Regions from separate parts of the Comamonas sp. Z3 genome, predicted to be linked through region 2. Evidence: predicted binding sites of a transcription regulator. Region 2 holds the regulator's gene; each other region holds the start of a gene.
What was found. Region 2 encodes NrdR, which represses ribonucleotide reductase genes. Its sites were predicted from a motif close to CACNANATNTNGTG; they were not measured.

Region 1 (5,147 bases), on a different contig from region 2:
AAGCGGCAGGAGCACCGGAGGACACGGCGTTCAGCACACGGCTTTGCACGGTGGACTTCTCGATATTGGTCGCGCTGGTGGTGCGCAGGTAGTAGGTGGTCTTCAGACCGCGCAGCCAGGCCAGCATGTAGGTGTCGTGCAGCTTCTTGCCCGATGCACCGGCCATGTAGATGTTCAGGCTCTGGGCCTGGTCGATCCACTTCTGGCGGCGCGAGGCGGCTTCCACCAGCCATTCGGGCGAGACTTCGAACGCGGTGGCGTAGAGGTTCTTGATCTCTTGCGGCACGCGGTCGATGGCGCGCAGCGAGCCGTCGAAATGCTTGAGATCCATGACCATCACGTCGTCCCACAGGCCCAGGCGCTTGAGGTCGCGCACCAGGTACTGGTTGATGACGGTGAATTCGCCCGACAGATTGGACTTCACGGACAGGTTGCCGAACGAAGGCTCGATCGAGGCATCCACACCCACGATGTTGGAGATGGTGGCGGTGGGGGCGATGGCCACGCAGTTGGAGTTGCGCATGCCGTCCTTGGCGATCTTGGCGCGCAGGGCGTCCCAGTCCAGCTTGGCGGAGCGATCCACTTCCACATAGCCGCCGCGGGCCTTTTCCAGCAGCTTCAGGGTGTCGGGGGGCAGGATGCCCTGATCCCACAGCGATCCCTTGAAGGTGGAGTAGGTGCCACGTTCCTTGGACAGCTCGGTCGATGCCCAGTAAGCGTAGTAGCAGATGGCTTCCATGGCTTCGTCGGCAAACTCGACTGCGCCCTGGCTGGCGTAGGCGGTGCGCATTTCATACAGCGCATCCTGGAAACCCATCAGGCCCATGCCCACAGGGCGATGGCGCAGATTGGAGTCCTTGGCCTTTTGCACGGCGTAGTAGTTGATGTCGATCACGTTGTCCAGCATGCGCATGGCCGTGTTCACGGTCTTGCGCAGCTTGTCGTGGTCGATCTTGCCGTCCTTGATGTGCTGGACCAGGTTCACCGAGCCCAGGTTGCAGACAGCGGTTTCGGTGTCGCTGGTGTTGAGCGTGATCTCGGTGCACAGATTGGACGAGTGCACCACACCCACGTGCTGCTGGGGCGAGCGGATGTTGCAAGGGTCCTTGAAGGTGATCCAGGGATGGCCGGTCTCGAACAGCATCGAGAGCATCTTGCGCCACAGATCCACGGCAGGCACGCGCTTGAACAGCTTGAGCTCGCCGCTGTCGGTCTTGGCTTCATAGGCGGTGTAGGCCTTCTCGAAGGCTTCGCCGTACAGATCGTGCAGATCGGGAGCGTCGGCGGGCGAGAACAGGGTCCACTGGCCTGCTTCCATCACGCGCTTCATGAACAGGTCGGGAATCCAGTTCGCCGTGTTCATGTCGTGGGTGCGGCGGCGGTCGTCGCCGGTGTTCTTGCGCAGCTCCAGGAATTCTTCGATGTCCAGGTGCCAGGATTCCAGATAGGTACAGACCGCGCCCTTGCGCTTGCCACCCTGGTTCACGGCAACGGCTGTGTCGTTGACCACCTTGAGGAAGGGAACCACGCCTTGCGATTCGCCGTTGGTGCCCTTGATGCGCGAGCCCAGGGCACGCACACGGGTCCAGTCATTGCCCAGGCCGCCAGCAAACTTGGACAGCAGCGCATTTTCCTTGATGGATTCGTAGATGCCGTCCAGGTCGTCGGGCACGGTGGTCAGGTAGCAGGACGACAGCTGCGAACGCAGCGTGCCGCTGTTGAACAGCGTGGGAGTGGACGACATGAAGTCGAAGGACGACAGCAGTTCGTAGAACTCGATGGCACGGGCGTTGCGGTCGGGCTCGTTCAGTGCCAGGCCCATGGCCACGCGCATGAAGAAGGACTGGGGCAGCTCGATGCGGGTCTTGCGCACGTGCAGGAAGTAGCGGTCGTACAGGGTCTGCAGACCCAGGTAGTCGAACTGTTCGTCGCGCTCGGCCTTCAGGGCCTTGGCCAGACGGGGCAGGTCGTAGTTCAGCAGCTCGGGGTTGAGCAGCTCGTTGTCCACGCCTTTTTGCACAAAGCCGGGGAAGTAGTCGGCATAGGCGGCCTGCATTTCTGCGGGCTGCACGTCGCGGCCCATGACTTCGCGCACGATGGTGTGCAGCAGCAGGCGGGCGGTGACGTAGGTGTAGTCGGGGTCTTTTTCGATCAGCGTACGTGCGGCCAGGATGGACGCCTTGTAGACCTCGGCCAGAGGCACGCCGTCATACAGATTGCGCAGGGTTTCGGCCACGATGGGGGCGGACTGGATGTCGGCATTCAGATTGCCGCAGGAAGCGACGATCAGGGCTTCCAGGCGCTCCTGGTTCAGCGGCACGCGCTGGCCGTTGTCGGTCACATGCAGCACGGGCTTGGTGGCGGCAGCGGCTGCCACTTCGGCGACCTTCTTCTGCTCGGCACGTTCCTGGTTGCGGCGCTCGCGGTACAGCACATAGGCGCGGGCCACGTCCTGGTGACCGGCGCGCATCAGGCCCAGCTCGACCTGGTCCTGCACATCTTCGATATGGAAGGTTCCGCCATCGGGACGCGAACGCACCAGGGCGCGCACCACGCCGTCGGTGAGCTCGTTGACGGTGTCACGCACGCTGGCGGAAGCCGCGCCCTGCGCGCCGCGCACGGCCAGGAAAGCCTTGGTCAGGGCCACGGCAATCTTCTGGGGTGCGAAAGCCACCACATCGCCGCTGCGGCGGATGATCTGGTAGCTGTCATTGGGGGAGGAAGAATTGGCTGCACCGGCAGGTGCGGCAGAAGGCAGTGAGTTCAACGCTTCTTGCATAAGTTCCTCTGAGTCAGTATGTGGATAGGCAGACAAAGGCCTGCACTGTGGGCAGGCCATCAAAAACACGATTCGGCGCCTTGGTCTACACATGGTTTGCACAGGGTGTGCACAGCTTGTAAACACTAGATATGGGGTCTGAGGCGCCCTTAAACACTACCGGTAGTGTATCGCGCTTAAAACTGGCTGACCTGATGAAACTACTGAATCTGACATTTCGGCCACCGCTTGACAGCTGAAAAAATGACTTCATCCCGCATGAATAAAGGCCTGTGGCGCGGTTGCGCGCGGCGGGAGAGCGGACCGGAAATATGTAAAAAATTTGCGTGTTTGATGCAGGCGACAGTTGTTGCGCGCGCCATTGACATGCCGCTTACAGGTGCGGAAGCGATGGATGATGCGGGCCTACAAAAAGAGGAGCGTCTGACACCTGTCATCAGGCGACTTCAGTGCTGAATCACCAGAAATTCAAGATATGGAGAGTGGAAGGTGCTATGAAAAAATCAGGCCGGCTGTGAAGCGCGTGGCGGAAATTCCCATGACCGGGTGCCGTCCGCGCTGCCCAGCTGCTGCTGCAGGCGCTGCCAGTCAAAGCCAGGGCCGGGATCCTGCTTGCGTCCGGGTGCGATGTGCTCGTGCCCGGCGATGTAGTGCACCGGGTATTGCGCGGCGATGGCGCTGCAAAGCTGCTGCAGGGCCTGGTACTGGGGGGCTTCGAAGCTCAGGCCTTCCAGGCCTTCCAGCTCTATGCCAATGGAGTCGTCGTTGCAGCGATCGCGCCCGCGCCACTGGCTTACGCCGGCATGCCAGGCACGGTCGTCGCAGCTGACGAACTGCCAGATCTCGCCCTGGCGCGTGACAAAGAAATGGGACGAGACTTCGAGGCCGCGAATGCCCTGGTAATAAGGATGGGCGTCCCAGTCCAGCTGATTGGTGAACAGTTGCTGGACCGCGCCCGTGCCGTACTGGCCCGGAGGCAGGCTGATGGAATGGATAACGACGAGGTCGATCCTTGCCTGCTCGGGGCGCGGGCCGAAATTGGGCGAGGCCAGGTGGCGCGCTGCGCCATACCAGCCGGCCTGCCACGCCGGCTGCTGCGGCAGGTTTTGGGCAAGGGGGGCGGTATCAGACATTGTCGCTCTGGTGTGGCAGGTCGATGCCCAGCCGGTCGATGCGGTAGCGGATCTGGCGCAGGCTGATGCCCAGCCTGGCCGCCGTGGCCGTGCGGTTGAAGCCGTTGTCCTGCAGGGCTCTGACCAGAATGCTGCGCTCCTGCTCGTCGAGCCAGCCTTGCAGATCCTCGGGCAGCGTGGCCGGACTGCCCGCGTGCTGAGGCGCCGGTGCGCCGGTCTCCGATGCCTGAGTGCCTGAGACCGGGGCTGGCATCGCTGCCGAAGCACCGGCGCCGGGGCCGGGGCCGGATTCGGGCAGGCGCAGCGGGCCTTCATCGCCCAGTGCAATGGCGCGGTGCAGCACGTTTTCCAGCTCGCGCACATTGCCGGGCAGCGGCAGCCCGGCGATCTGGCGGAGGCTGATCTCGTCCAGCTCCGGCGTGGGCAGGCCGGACTCGCGGGCCAGCTTTTGCAGCAAAGCCTGGCAGAGCTGGCCCAGGTCTTCGCGGCGCTCGCGCAGCGCGGGCAGCTCGATTTCGATGACGTTGAGCCGATAGAACAGATCCTGGCGGAAATTGCCGGACTGCACTTGCGCGCTCAGGTCGCGGTGGGTGGCGCTGAGGATGCGCACATCGACGGCTTCTTCCTGGGTGCTGCCCAGCGGGCGGATCTTGCGCTCCTGGATGGCGCGCAGCAGCTTGGCCTGCATGGCCAGGGGCAGGTCGCCGATCTCGTCGAGAAACAGGGTGCCGCCCTGAGCGGCCTGAAAGTAGCCTGGCCTGTCCTGCGTGGCTCCGGTATAGGAGCCCTTGCGGGCGCCGAAGAACTCGGCTTCGAGCAGGTTTTCCGGGATGGCGCCGCAGTTGACGGCGACCATGGGGCCTTCGGCCCGCTGGCTGCAGGCATGCAGGGCGCGCGCCACCAGCTCCTTGCCCGTGCCGGATTCACCGTGGATCAGCACGGGAGCCATGCCCTTGGCGACCTTGGCGATGCGCTGCTTGACGCGTTGCATGGCCTGAGAGTTGCCCACCAGCGCTTCCAGCGCGCCAGGCTGGGCTGCCGGCCCCGCTCCATGGGCCGGTGCGCTTTCGCCGGCCTGCTGGCTGCCGGGCTTGGGCACTGCGCCCATGCCTTGTACGGCTGAGGCCACGACCTGGCGGAACTGGCGCAGGTCCACGGGCTTGGTCAGATAGTCGAAGGCGCCGGCGCGCAAGGCTTCCACGGCATTCTCGGCCGAGCCGTAGGCCGTCATGACG
Region 2 (5,147 bases):
TTCCAGCTGGCTCTTAGCCACCCAGGGCACCAGCGCCCAGAGCAGCAGCCATAACAGCAAAAGAGCAAGAACAGACCAGATCAGCCGGCGAAGCCAGCGATTCGATGTGAGCAAGGACATGAGGATTTGTTATTGATGCAGGGATTGAAAGCCTTTCAAGACTCTCAGGGCCGGGACCCGCCACGCGCCCGGAACACCACTGTACCTTGAGCGCATACAGGTGTATCCAGATTGCGCTCTATATATAGATAGAGGCAAGAGGCGTTTCCAGAGAGAAGTTTGCGTCATCGACATGCCCGGCAGAGACAGATGAGCGCGAAAAAATGCAAACAATGCGCTGCAGCACGAGACCTCGCCAGAAACGACAAAGCCCGGAAGTGGCGAAACCGACTTCCGGGCTTCACGGCCGGTACCAGACCGGGCCGTTTTCGCGGTTCAAGGAGGGTGTGGTCCTTGCCGCTGGAAGCAACGATTGCTCCCTTTAGTGCCTCAAGCGAAGATAAAGAGCAAGTGCCAACAGCCCATGGAATCAAAGGCCTCGGCGGAGTTTGCTTTTCCTTTCCTTTGGCAAGCACCTGCAACTTGCAGGCAGATTCACTATATCTGTGCTCGCGTAGGGCTACCAGGCTTTTTGCACTTTATTTCGCCTTGATGACAAATAAAACGATGTGAGCGTATACACCTCTTGAATCCGTGATTTTTTGCTGTAATTTTTTGAGCAAACTGTACATTCATACAGTTTTTATATAATTTTAAAATCTAAAAAGTATTTTTGTTAGTGTTGACTGAATATTTAGGACGCTTCTAGAATCCGCCAGCGCTCGAAATGAGCGTTTTTTGTTTCCGCTGCCTCACGACTGAGCAGACCGATCGGCGCCCCGAGGGGCGCTTTTAATCGGCCCGCAGCAAACCTCATCGGCCAGTTGTCCTGGTTGCACCGCGAGATTGATCCGGTGCGACCTCGGGCGATAGCCAAGAAAGGACAAGCTATGCCAGCGTCAGGAAAATTAATCGCCTCTGCGCGAACGTTGGGCCATAAGACGGCCCACGGTTTTCTTGCTCTTACTCACAACGGTTTCGCCCTGCTGGGCTTGGCCGTGGCCATTTCGGCCCTGATTTTGATCTCTCGTCCGGACCTGCGTCTGGCCGGCGCCACCGAGCTGCGCGAGTGGCTCGACACACGCCTGCCCGCCAGCACCATTGTGGCTGCCGCCGAAGTGGAGGAAGCTCCTGCTTCCGCCAACATCGTCGTCGCCAGCGACCGTGCCACGGCCGTCAACCCCAAGAACCTGCCCAAGGAGCAGGCGGCTGTCGCCTACTGGCTCAGCAAAAAATACCGGGTGGCGCCCGAACCGATTGCAGCCCTGGTCAGCGAAGCCTATGCCCAGGGCAAGGCCAACAAGCTCGATCCGACGCTGATTCTGGCCATCATGGCGATTGAATCGAGCTTCAACCCGTTTGCCCAAAGCTCGGTCGGTGCCCAGGGCCTGATGCAGGTGATGACGTCCGTGCACACCGACAAGTATGAAAGCTTTGGCGGCCAGCATGCGGCCTTCGACCCTGTGACCAACCTCAAGGTCGGCGTCAAGGTGCTCAAGGAATGCATTGCCCGCGCCGGCTCCATCGAGGGCGGCCTGCGCTACTACGTGGGCGCAGCCAATCTTCCTTCGGACGGCGGCTATGCGGCCAAGGTGCTTGCCGAACACCAGCGCCTGCGCCAGGGCGTGGGCCTGCAGGCCAGCCCGCTGATGACGGCCAAGTCCGAAGCAGCCACCAAGGTCTCCCACGCCCAGCAGGTGGCCCTGGCCGACTCCAATCTCTAAGCGACAGATCCCCGTATTTCTCAAGCTGGCTGCGGCCAGCTTTTTTTATGCCTGGCACGGCTCTGAGGGAAAAACGGGCATAGGCCTTGGAGCCATGCCGGCTCAGCTACACTAGCGGGTGTACGCAACTGGCGATAGGCGCAGAGTTTTCTGCCGCTGACGTGGAAACCGGCAGACTGCAAGGTCTGTGAACCACCGGGGAGCGTACCGCCCAGAGCCGCAGCGACTGCCGCCTGCAAGCGTTTCAGCCGTTCGCCTGGGCAGCCCTTGGCCTCAAGGGAATATCTAAGTTCATAGGACTGCCATGTTTCAACGCACCGATACCGTCGCGAAAGTCGACCCCGAACTGTTTGCAGCTATTGAAGCTGAAAACCATCGCCAGCAAGAGCACATCGAGCTGATCGCCAGCGAGAACTACTGCTCGCCCGCCGTGATGGAAGCCCAGGGCTCCCAGCTGACCAACAAGTACGCCGAAGGCTATCCCGGCAAGCGCTACTACGGTGGCTGCGAGCATGTGGACGTGGTCGAGCAGTTGGCCATTGACCGCATCAAGCAGATCTTTGGCGCGGACGCCGCCAACGTGCAACCCAATTCCGGCTCTCAGGCCAACCAGGCTGTGCTGATGGCTTTCGCCAAGCCCGGCGACACCATTTTGGGCATGAGCCTGGCCGAAGGCGGTCACCTGACCCACGGCATGGCGCTGAACATGTCCGGCAAATGGTTCAAGGCCGTCTCCTACGGTCTGAATGCCGACGAAGCCATCGACTACGACAAGCTCGAAGAGCTGGCCCGTGAGCACAAGCCCCGCATCATCGTGGCCGGCGCTTCCGCCTATGCCCTGCGCATCGATTTCGAGCGCTTCGCCAAGATCGCCAAGGAAGTCGGCGCCATCTTCTGGGTGGACATGGCCCACTATGCCGGCCTGATTGCCGCCGGCGTGTACCCCAACCCCGTGCCCCACGCCGACGTGGTCACCACCACCACTCACAAGAGCCTGCGCGGTCCTCGTGGCGGCGTGATCCTGATGAAGGCCGAGCACGAGAAGGCCATCAACAGCGCCATCTTCCCTGGCCTGCAAGGCGGCCCACTGATGCACGTCATCGCCGGCAAGGCCGTGGCCTTCAAGGAAGCCCTGACTCCCGAGTTCAAGGCTTACCAGGAACAGGTCGTGAAGAATGCCAAGGTGTTTGCCGAAACGCTGACCGAGCGCGGTCTGCGCATCGTCTCCGGCCGCACCGAAAGCCACGTGATGCTGGTGGACCTGCGCGCCAAGGGCATTACCGGCAAGGCTGCCGAAGCGGCTCTGGGTCTGGCTCACATCACCGTGAACAAGAACGCCATCCCCAACGACCCCGAGAAGCCTTTCGTGACCAGCGGTATCCGTATCGGCACGCCCGCCATGACCACACGTGGCTTCGGTGAGGAAGAAGCCCGCATCACCGCCAATCTGGTGGCTGACGTGCTGGACAAGCCCGAAGACGAAGCCAATCTGGCCGCCGTGCGCGCCAAGGTGGCCGAGCTGACTGCCAAGTTCCCTGTCTACAGCAAGTAAATTCTGCTGCGCTGATCTGTCATGAAGTGCCCCTTCTGCAACCATCCAGACACGCAAGTGGTTGAGACCCGCGAGTCCGAGGACGGGGGCTTCATCCGCCGCCGCCGCCGCTGCGGCGGCTGCGACAAGCGCTTCACGACCTACGAGCGCCCCGAGGTCAGCTTTCCGACCGTGGTCAAGAGAGACGGCCGCCGTATCGAGTACGAGCGCGCCAAGCTGCAAGGCTCTTTTCAGATCGCGCTGCGCAAGCGCCCCGTGAGCACCGAACTCATCGATGCGGCCATAGAGCGCATCGAGGACAGGCTGCTCAATCTGGGCCAGCGTGAAATCGATTCCAGCCGCCTTGGCGAGCTGGTGATGGATGAACTCAAGGGCCTGGACAAGGTCGGCTATATCCGGTTTGCCAGCGTATACCGCAGCTTCGAGGATGTGGACGATTTCAAGAACATCATGGATGAGGTTCGCAGTCCCAAGGCCAAGGCCGCCAGAAAGCCCCAGCCCTGACCACCGCCATGACAAAAGCCACCCTCGGGTGGCTTTTGTTTTGTGCACTTGACGGCAGGCATCTGCTATGAATTAATGAGCAACTATCGCATGATATAAAAGGATATCAGATAGTTTTTTATCTAATTCCCTTAATGCACGAGCGTAATGCGCTCCATTAAAGGTAGCGCCATCGGACCGCTGCGGCTTTGCTCGCGCACATGCTCGGCCAGGGCATCCAGATCCAGCATGCCGCCCACCACATCGATGCCTTGCGCGAAGATGCTGAAGTTGTCGCCGCCGCTGCCCAGATAGCTCTGCAGTCCCACGCGGTAGCGCTGCGATATCTCGAGCCGCCGGCCGTTCAGACGCAGCTCGCTCACGCGCCGGCCCGCGGGCTGGCGACGGTCGAAGCGGTAGCTGAAGCCCTCGGACACCTGCAGGATGCGCGGCGCATTCACGGTGTTGCTGCCGCTGTCGAATTGCTGCTCCAGCGCCTGTCGTATCTGCTCGCCCGTCAGGCTCATCACCATCAGCGTATTGCCGAACGGCTGAACGCTGAACAGCTGGCCATAGTTCACGCTGCCGTCGGCCGCGGGCAGCAGGTCGGCGCGCACACCGCCGGGGTTCACAAAAGCCAGTTGCGCTCCGCCCGCGGCGGCATCGCGCGTGGCCGCAAGTATGGCGTCGGCCACGATGCGCCCCATTACGCTTTCGCCATTGGCTTGCGGCATGCGGCTGACAGGTCCGGCCAGCCGCCCTGCAACGGCCTCGGCCAGCGGCCGCGCCGCAGCCTTGTAGCGAGCCACCAGCGCCGCCACTTCAGCATCGGCGTCAAAGACCGGAAACTCGGGCTGCAAGCCCACCTGGCCACCAGCGCTGCGATAGGCCTCGCCCTGCACGATGGTCTGGTGCGCCGACTTGCGGCTGACGCGGCGTTTGCGCGCATCCACCGTCAGTCTGACCTCGGTCAGCAGCGTGCCGTAGTGACCCGCGCTGGTCAGCAAGAACGGCTTGCGGGCATTCACCCTGGCGTAATCGCACACGTAGGAACGATGGGTGTGACCGGAGATCACCACATCGACCTCGCTGGAGAGCTGCTCCAGAATCGGCACGATAGCGCCGGACAGGCCCTGGCAGCTATCGTCCTGCAGGCCCGACGTGGTGGCTCCACCCTCATGGATCAGCACCACGATCACATCGGCCCCCTGCGCACGCAGCTGGGGGATCAGCGCATTGGCCGTCTGTGCCTCGTCGGCGAATGTCAGCCCTCTGACCCCGCTGGGCCG
Region 3 (5,147 bases), on a different contig from region 2:
TCATGGTCTGGAGTGACGGGGCGCCGCTGGATTCCAGCGTCGAGCGCCATCTGTTCGAGCCCTTCTTCTCCTCCCAGAGCCGCTCCAGCGGCCTTGGACTCTATATCTGCCGAGAGCTCTGCCAGCGCTACGATGCCTCCATCAGCTATCAGCGCCTGAGCCTGCACACGCCGCAAGGCAATGTGGACGGCAACGCCTTTATCGTGACTCTGCGCAGCGGCCCTGCCTCGCTCGCAAGCCACACCCTGTTTGACTCGATCATGGTGTAAGCCCAGTGACATCCTCGCCTCACTCCTCCGCAGCAGCCAGCATTCTCGTGGTCGACGATGAACCCGATCTGCGCACGCTCTACGAGCTGACGCTGCTGCGCGAAGGCTACCGCGTGGAAACCGCAGGCTCGGTCCAGGAAGGCAGGGCCCAGTTGCAGAAGCGCCATTTCGATGTCGTGATTACCGATATGCGCCTGCCCGACGGGATCGGCATGGAGCTATTGCTGCAGCTGCGCGATCCGTCGCGCAGCGAGCGCTGCATCGTCATGACGGCCTACGGCTCGGCCGAGAATGCCGTGGAAGCCTTGCGCGCCGGCGCCTTCGACTATCTGACCAAGCCCGTGGACCTGCGCCAGTTCCGCCAGGTCGTGGCCTCAGCCGTACAAGGCATGGGCGCAGTGCCCAAGCCCGGCAGCCAGCAGGCCGGCGAAAGCGCACCGGCCCATGGAGCGGGGCCGGCAGCCCAGCCTGGCGCGCTGGAAGCGCTGGTGGGCAACTCTCAGGCCATGCAACGCGTCAAGCAGCGCATCGCCAAGGTCGCCAAGGGCATGGCTCCCGTGCTGATCCACGGTGAATCCGGCACGGGCAAGGAGCTGGTGGCGCGCGCCCTGCATGCCTGCAGCCAGCGGGCCGAAGGCCCCATGGTCGCCGTCAACTGCGGCGCCATCCCGGAAAACCTGCTCGAAGCCGAGTTCTTCGGCGCCCGCAAGGGCTCCTATACCGGAGCCACGCAGGACAGGCCAGGCTACTTTCAGGCCGCTCAGGGCGGCACCCTGTTTCTCGACGAGATCGGCGACCTGCCCCTGGCCATGCAGGCCAAGCTGCTGCGCGCCATCCAGGAGCGCAAGATCCGCCCGCTGGGCAGCACCCAGGAAGAAGCCGTCGATGTGCGCATCCTCAGCGCCACCCACCGCGACCTGAGCGCGCAAGTGCAGTCCGGCAATTTCCGCCAGGATCTGTTCTATCGGCTCAACGTCATCGAAATCGAGCTGCCCGCGCTGCGCGAGCGCCGCGAAGACCTGGGCCAGCTCTGCCAGGCTTTGCTGCAAAAGCTGGCCCGCGAGTCCGGCCTGCCCACGCCGGAGCTGGACGAGATCAGCCTCCGCCAGATCGCCGGGCTGCCGCTGCCCGGCAATGTGCGCGAGCTGGAAAACGTGCTGCACCGCGCCATTGCACTGGGCGATGAAGGCCCGCTGCGCCTGCCCGAATCCGGCCCCGGCCCCGGCGCCGGTGCTTCGGCAGCGATGCCAGCCCCGGTCTCAGGCACTCAGGCATCGGAGACCGGCGCACCGGCGCCTCAGCACGCGGGCAGTCCGGCCACGCTGCCCGAGGATCTGCAAGGCTGGCTCGACGAGCAGGAGCGCAGCATTCTGGTCAGAGCCCTGCAGGACAACGGCTTCAACCGCACGGCCACGGCGGCCAGGCTGGGCATCAGCCTGCGCCAGATCCGCTACCGCATCGACCGGCTGGGCATCGACCTGCCACACCAGAGCGACAATGTCTGATACCGCCCCCCTTGCCCAAAACCTGCCGCAGCAGCCGGCGTGGCAGGCCGGCTGGTATGGCGCAGCGCGCCACCTGGCCTCGCCCAATTTCGGCCCGCGCCCCGAGCAGGCAAGGATCGACCTCGTCGTTATCCATTCCATCAGCCTGCCTCCGGGCCAGTACGGCACGGGCGCGGTCCAGCAACTGTTCACCAATCAGCTGGACTGGGACGCCCATCCTTATTACCAGGGCATTCGCGGCCTCGAAGTCTCGTCCCATTTCTTTGTCACGCGCCAGGGCGAGATCTGGCAGTTCGTCAGCTGCGACGACCGTGCCTGGCATGCCGGCGTAAGCCAGTGGCGCGGGCGCGATCGCTGCAACGACGACTCCATTGGCATAGAGCTGGAAGGCCTGGAAGGCCTGAGCTTCGAAGCCCCCCAGTACCAGGCCCTGCAGCAGCTTTGCAGCGCCATCGCCGCGCAATACCCGGTGCACTACATCGCCGGGCACGAGCACATCGCACCCGGACGCAAGCAGGATCCCGGCCCTGGCTTTGACTGGCAGCGCCTGCAGCAGCAGCTGGGCAGCGCGGACGGCACCCGGTCATGGGAATTTCCGCCACGCGCTTCACAGCCGGCCTGATTTTTTCATAGCACCTTCCACTCTCCATATCTTGAATTTCTGGTGATTCAGCACTGAAGTCGCCTGATGACAGGTGTCAGACGCTCCTCTTTTTGTAGGCCCGCATCATCCATCGCTTCCGCACCTGTAAGCGGCATGTCAATGGCGCGCGCAACAACTGTCGCCTGCATCAAACACGCAAATTTTTTACATATTTCCGGTCCGCTCTCCCGCCGCGCGCAACCGCGCCACAGGCCTTTATTCATGCGGGATGAAGTCATTTTTTCAGCTGTCAAGCGGTGGCCGAAATGTCAGATTCAGTAGTTTCATCAGGTCAGCCAGTTTTAAGCGCGATACACTACCGGTAGTGTTTAAGGGCGCCTCAGACCCCATATCTAGTGTTTACAAGCTGTGCACACCCTGTGCAAACCATGTGTAGACCAAGGCGCCGAATCGTGTTTTTGATGGCCTGCCCACAGTGCAGGCCTTTGTCTGCCTATCCACATACTGACTCAGAGGAACTTATGCAAGAAGCGTTGAACTCACTGCCTTCTGCCGCACCTGCCGGTGCAGCCAATTCTTCCTCCCCCAATGACAGCTACCAGATCATCCGCCGCAGCGGCGATGTGGTGGCTTTCGCACCCCAGAAGATTGCCGTGGCCCTGACCAAGGCTTTCCTGGCCGTGCGCGGCGCGCAGGGCGCGGCTTCCGCCAGCGTGCGTGACACCGTCAACGAGCTCACCGACGGCGTGGTGCGCGCCCTGGTGCGTTCGCGTCCCGATGGCGGAACCTTCCATATCGAAGATGTGCAGGACCAGGTCGAGCTGGGCCTGATGCGCGCCGGTCACCAGGACGTGGCCCGCGCCTATGTGCTGTACCGCGAGCGCCGCAACCAGGAACGTGCCGAGCAGAAGAAGGTCGCCGAAGTGGCAGCCGCTGCCGCCACCAAGCCCGTGCTGCATGTGACCGACAACGGCCAGCGCGTGCCGCTGAACCAGGAGCGCCTGGAAGCCCTGATCGTCGCTTCCTGCGGCAATCTGAATGCCGACATCCAGTCCGCCCCCATCGTGGCCGAAACCCTGCGCAATCTGTATGACGGCGTGCCTCTGGCCGAGGTCTACAAGGCGTCCATCCTGGCCGCACGTACGCTGATCGAAAAAGACCCCGACTACACCTACGTCACCGCCCGCCTGCTGCTGCACACCATCGTGCGCGAAGTCATGGGCCGCGACGTGCAGCCCGCAGAAATGCAGGCCGCCTATGCCGACTACTTCCCCGGCTTTGTGCAAAAAGGCGTGGACAACGAGCTGCTCAACCCCGAGCTGCTGAACTACGACCTGCCCCGTCTGGCCAAGGCCCTGAAGGCCGAGCGCGACGAACAGTTCGACTACCTGGGTCTGCAGACCCTGTACGACCGCTACTTCCTGCACGTGCGCAAGACCCGCATCGAGCTGCCCCAGTCCTTCTTCATGCGCGTGGCCATGGGCCTGGCACTGAACGAGCCCGACCGCAACGCCCGTGCCATCGAGTTCTACGAACTGCTGTCGTCCTTCGACTTCATGTCGTCCACTCCCACGCTGTTCAACAGCGGCACGCTGCGTTCGCAGCTGTCGTCCTGCTACCTGACCACCGTGCCCGACGACCTGGACGGCATCTACGAATCCATCAAGGAAAATGCGCTGCTGTCCAAGTTTGCTGGCGGCCTGGGCAATGACTGGACCCGTGTGCGTGCCCTGGGCTCGCGCATCAAGGGCACCAACGGCGAATCGCAAGGCGTGGTTCCCTTCCTCAAGGTGGTCAACGACACAGCCGTTGCCGTGAACCAGGGTGGCAAGCGCAAGGGCGCGGTCTGTACCTATCTGGAATCCTGGCACCTGGACATCGAAGAATTCCTGGAGCTGCGCAAGAACACCGGCGACGACCGCCGCCGCACCCACGACATGAACACGGCGAACTGGATTCCCGACCTGTTCATGAAGCGCGTGATGGAAGCAGGCCAGTGGACCCTGTTCTCGCCCGCCGACGCTCCCGATCTGCACGATCTGTACGGCGAAGCCTTCGAGAAGGCCTACACCGCCTATGAAGCCAAGACCGACAGCGGCGAGCTCAAGCTGTTCAAGCGCGTGCCTGCCGTGGATCTGTGGCGCAAGATGCTCTCGATGCTGTTCGAGACCGGCCATCCCTGGATCACCTTCAAGGACCCTTGCAACATCCGCTCGCCCCAGCAGCACGTGGGTGTGGTGCACTCGTCCAATCTGTGCACCGAGATCACGCTCAACACCAGCGACACCGAAACCGCTGTCTGCAACCTGGGCTCGGTGAACCTGGTCCAGCACATCAAGGACGGCAAGATCGACCACGACAAGCTGCGCAAGACCGTGAACACGGCCATGCGCATGCTGGACAACGTGATCGACATCAACTACTACGCCGTGCAAAAGGCCAAGGACTCCAATCTGCGCCATCGCCCTGTGGGCATGGGCCTGATGGGTTTCCAGGATGCGCTGTATGAAATGCGCACCGCCTACGCCAGCCAGGGCGCAGTCGAGTTTGCCGACGAAGCCATGGAAGCCATCTGCTACTACGCTTACTGGGCATCGACCGAGCTGTCCAAGGAACGTGGCACCTACTCCACCTTCAAGGGATCGCTGTGGGATCAGGGCATCCTGCCCCCCGACACCCTGAAGCTGCTGGAAAAGGCCCGCGGCGGCTATGTGGAAGTGGATCGCTCCGCCAAGCTGGACTGGGACGCCCTGCGCGCCAAGATCGCCA

Region 1: a site for NrdR is predicted at 2,903-2,916, ahead of FSY59_RS12950 (ribonucleoside-diphosphate reductase subunit alpha). Genes of this name have one in related genera too.
Region 3: a site for NrdR is predicted at 2,763-2,776, ahead of FSY59_RS19135 (ribonucleoside-diphosphate reductase subunit alpha). Genes of this name have one in related genera too.

The regions. Positions count from the first base shown of each region.
Region 1 covers NZ_VOQU01000004.1:172,666-177,812, reverse strand. Annotated here, with positions in the region: gene FSY59_RS12950 (ribonucleoside-diphosphate reductase subunit alpha) at 1-2,779, opposite strand, end outside; gene FSY59_RS12945 (hypothetical protein) at 3,023-3,235, shown strand; gene ampD (1,6-anhydro-N-acetylmuramyl-L-alanine amidase AmpD) at 3,283-3,912, opposite strand; gene FSY59_RS12935 (sigma-54 dependent transcriptional regulator) at 3,905-5,147, opposite strand, start outside.
Region 2 covers NZ_VOQU01000008.1:229,453-234,599, reverse strand. Annotated here, with positions in the region: gene FSY59_RS22810 (DUF748 domain-containing protein) at 1-120, opposite strand, end outside; gene FSY59_RS22805 (lytic transglycosylase domain-containing protein) at 990-1,823, shown strand; ZMP/ZTP riboswitch at 1,938-2,092, shown strand; gene glyA (serine hydroxymethyltransferase) at 2,128-3,375, shown strand; gene nrdR (transcriptional regulator NrdR) at 3,397-3,879, shown strand; gene FSY59_RS22790 (bifunctional UDP-sugar hydrolase/5'-nucleotidase) at 4,011-5,147, opposite strand, start outside.
Region 3 covers NZ_VOQU01000006.1:340,657-345,803, forward strand. Annotated here, with positions in the region: gene FSY59_RS19115 (PAS domain-containing sensor histidine kinase) at 1-269, shown strand, start outside; gene FSY59_RS19120 (sigma-54 dependent transcriptional regulator) at 317-1,774, shown strand; gene ampD (1,6-anhydro-N-acetylmuramyl-L-alanine amidase AmpD) at 1,767-2,396, shown strand; gene FSY59_RS19130 (hypothetical protein) at 2,444-2,656, opposite strand; gene FSY59_RS19135 (ribonucleoside-diphosphate reductase subunit alpha) at 2,900-5,147, shown strand, end outside.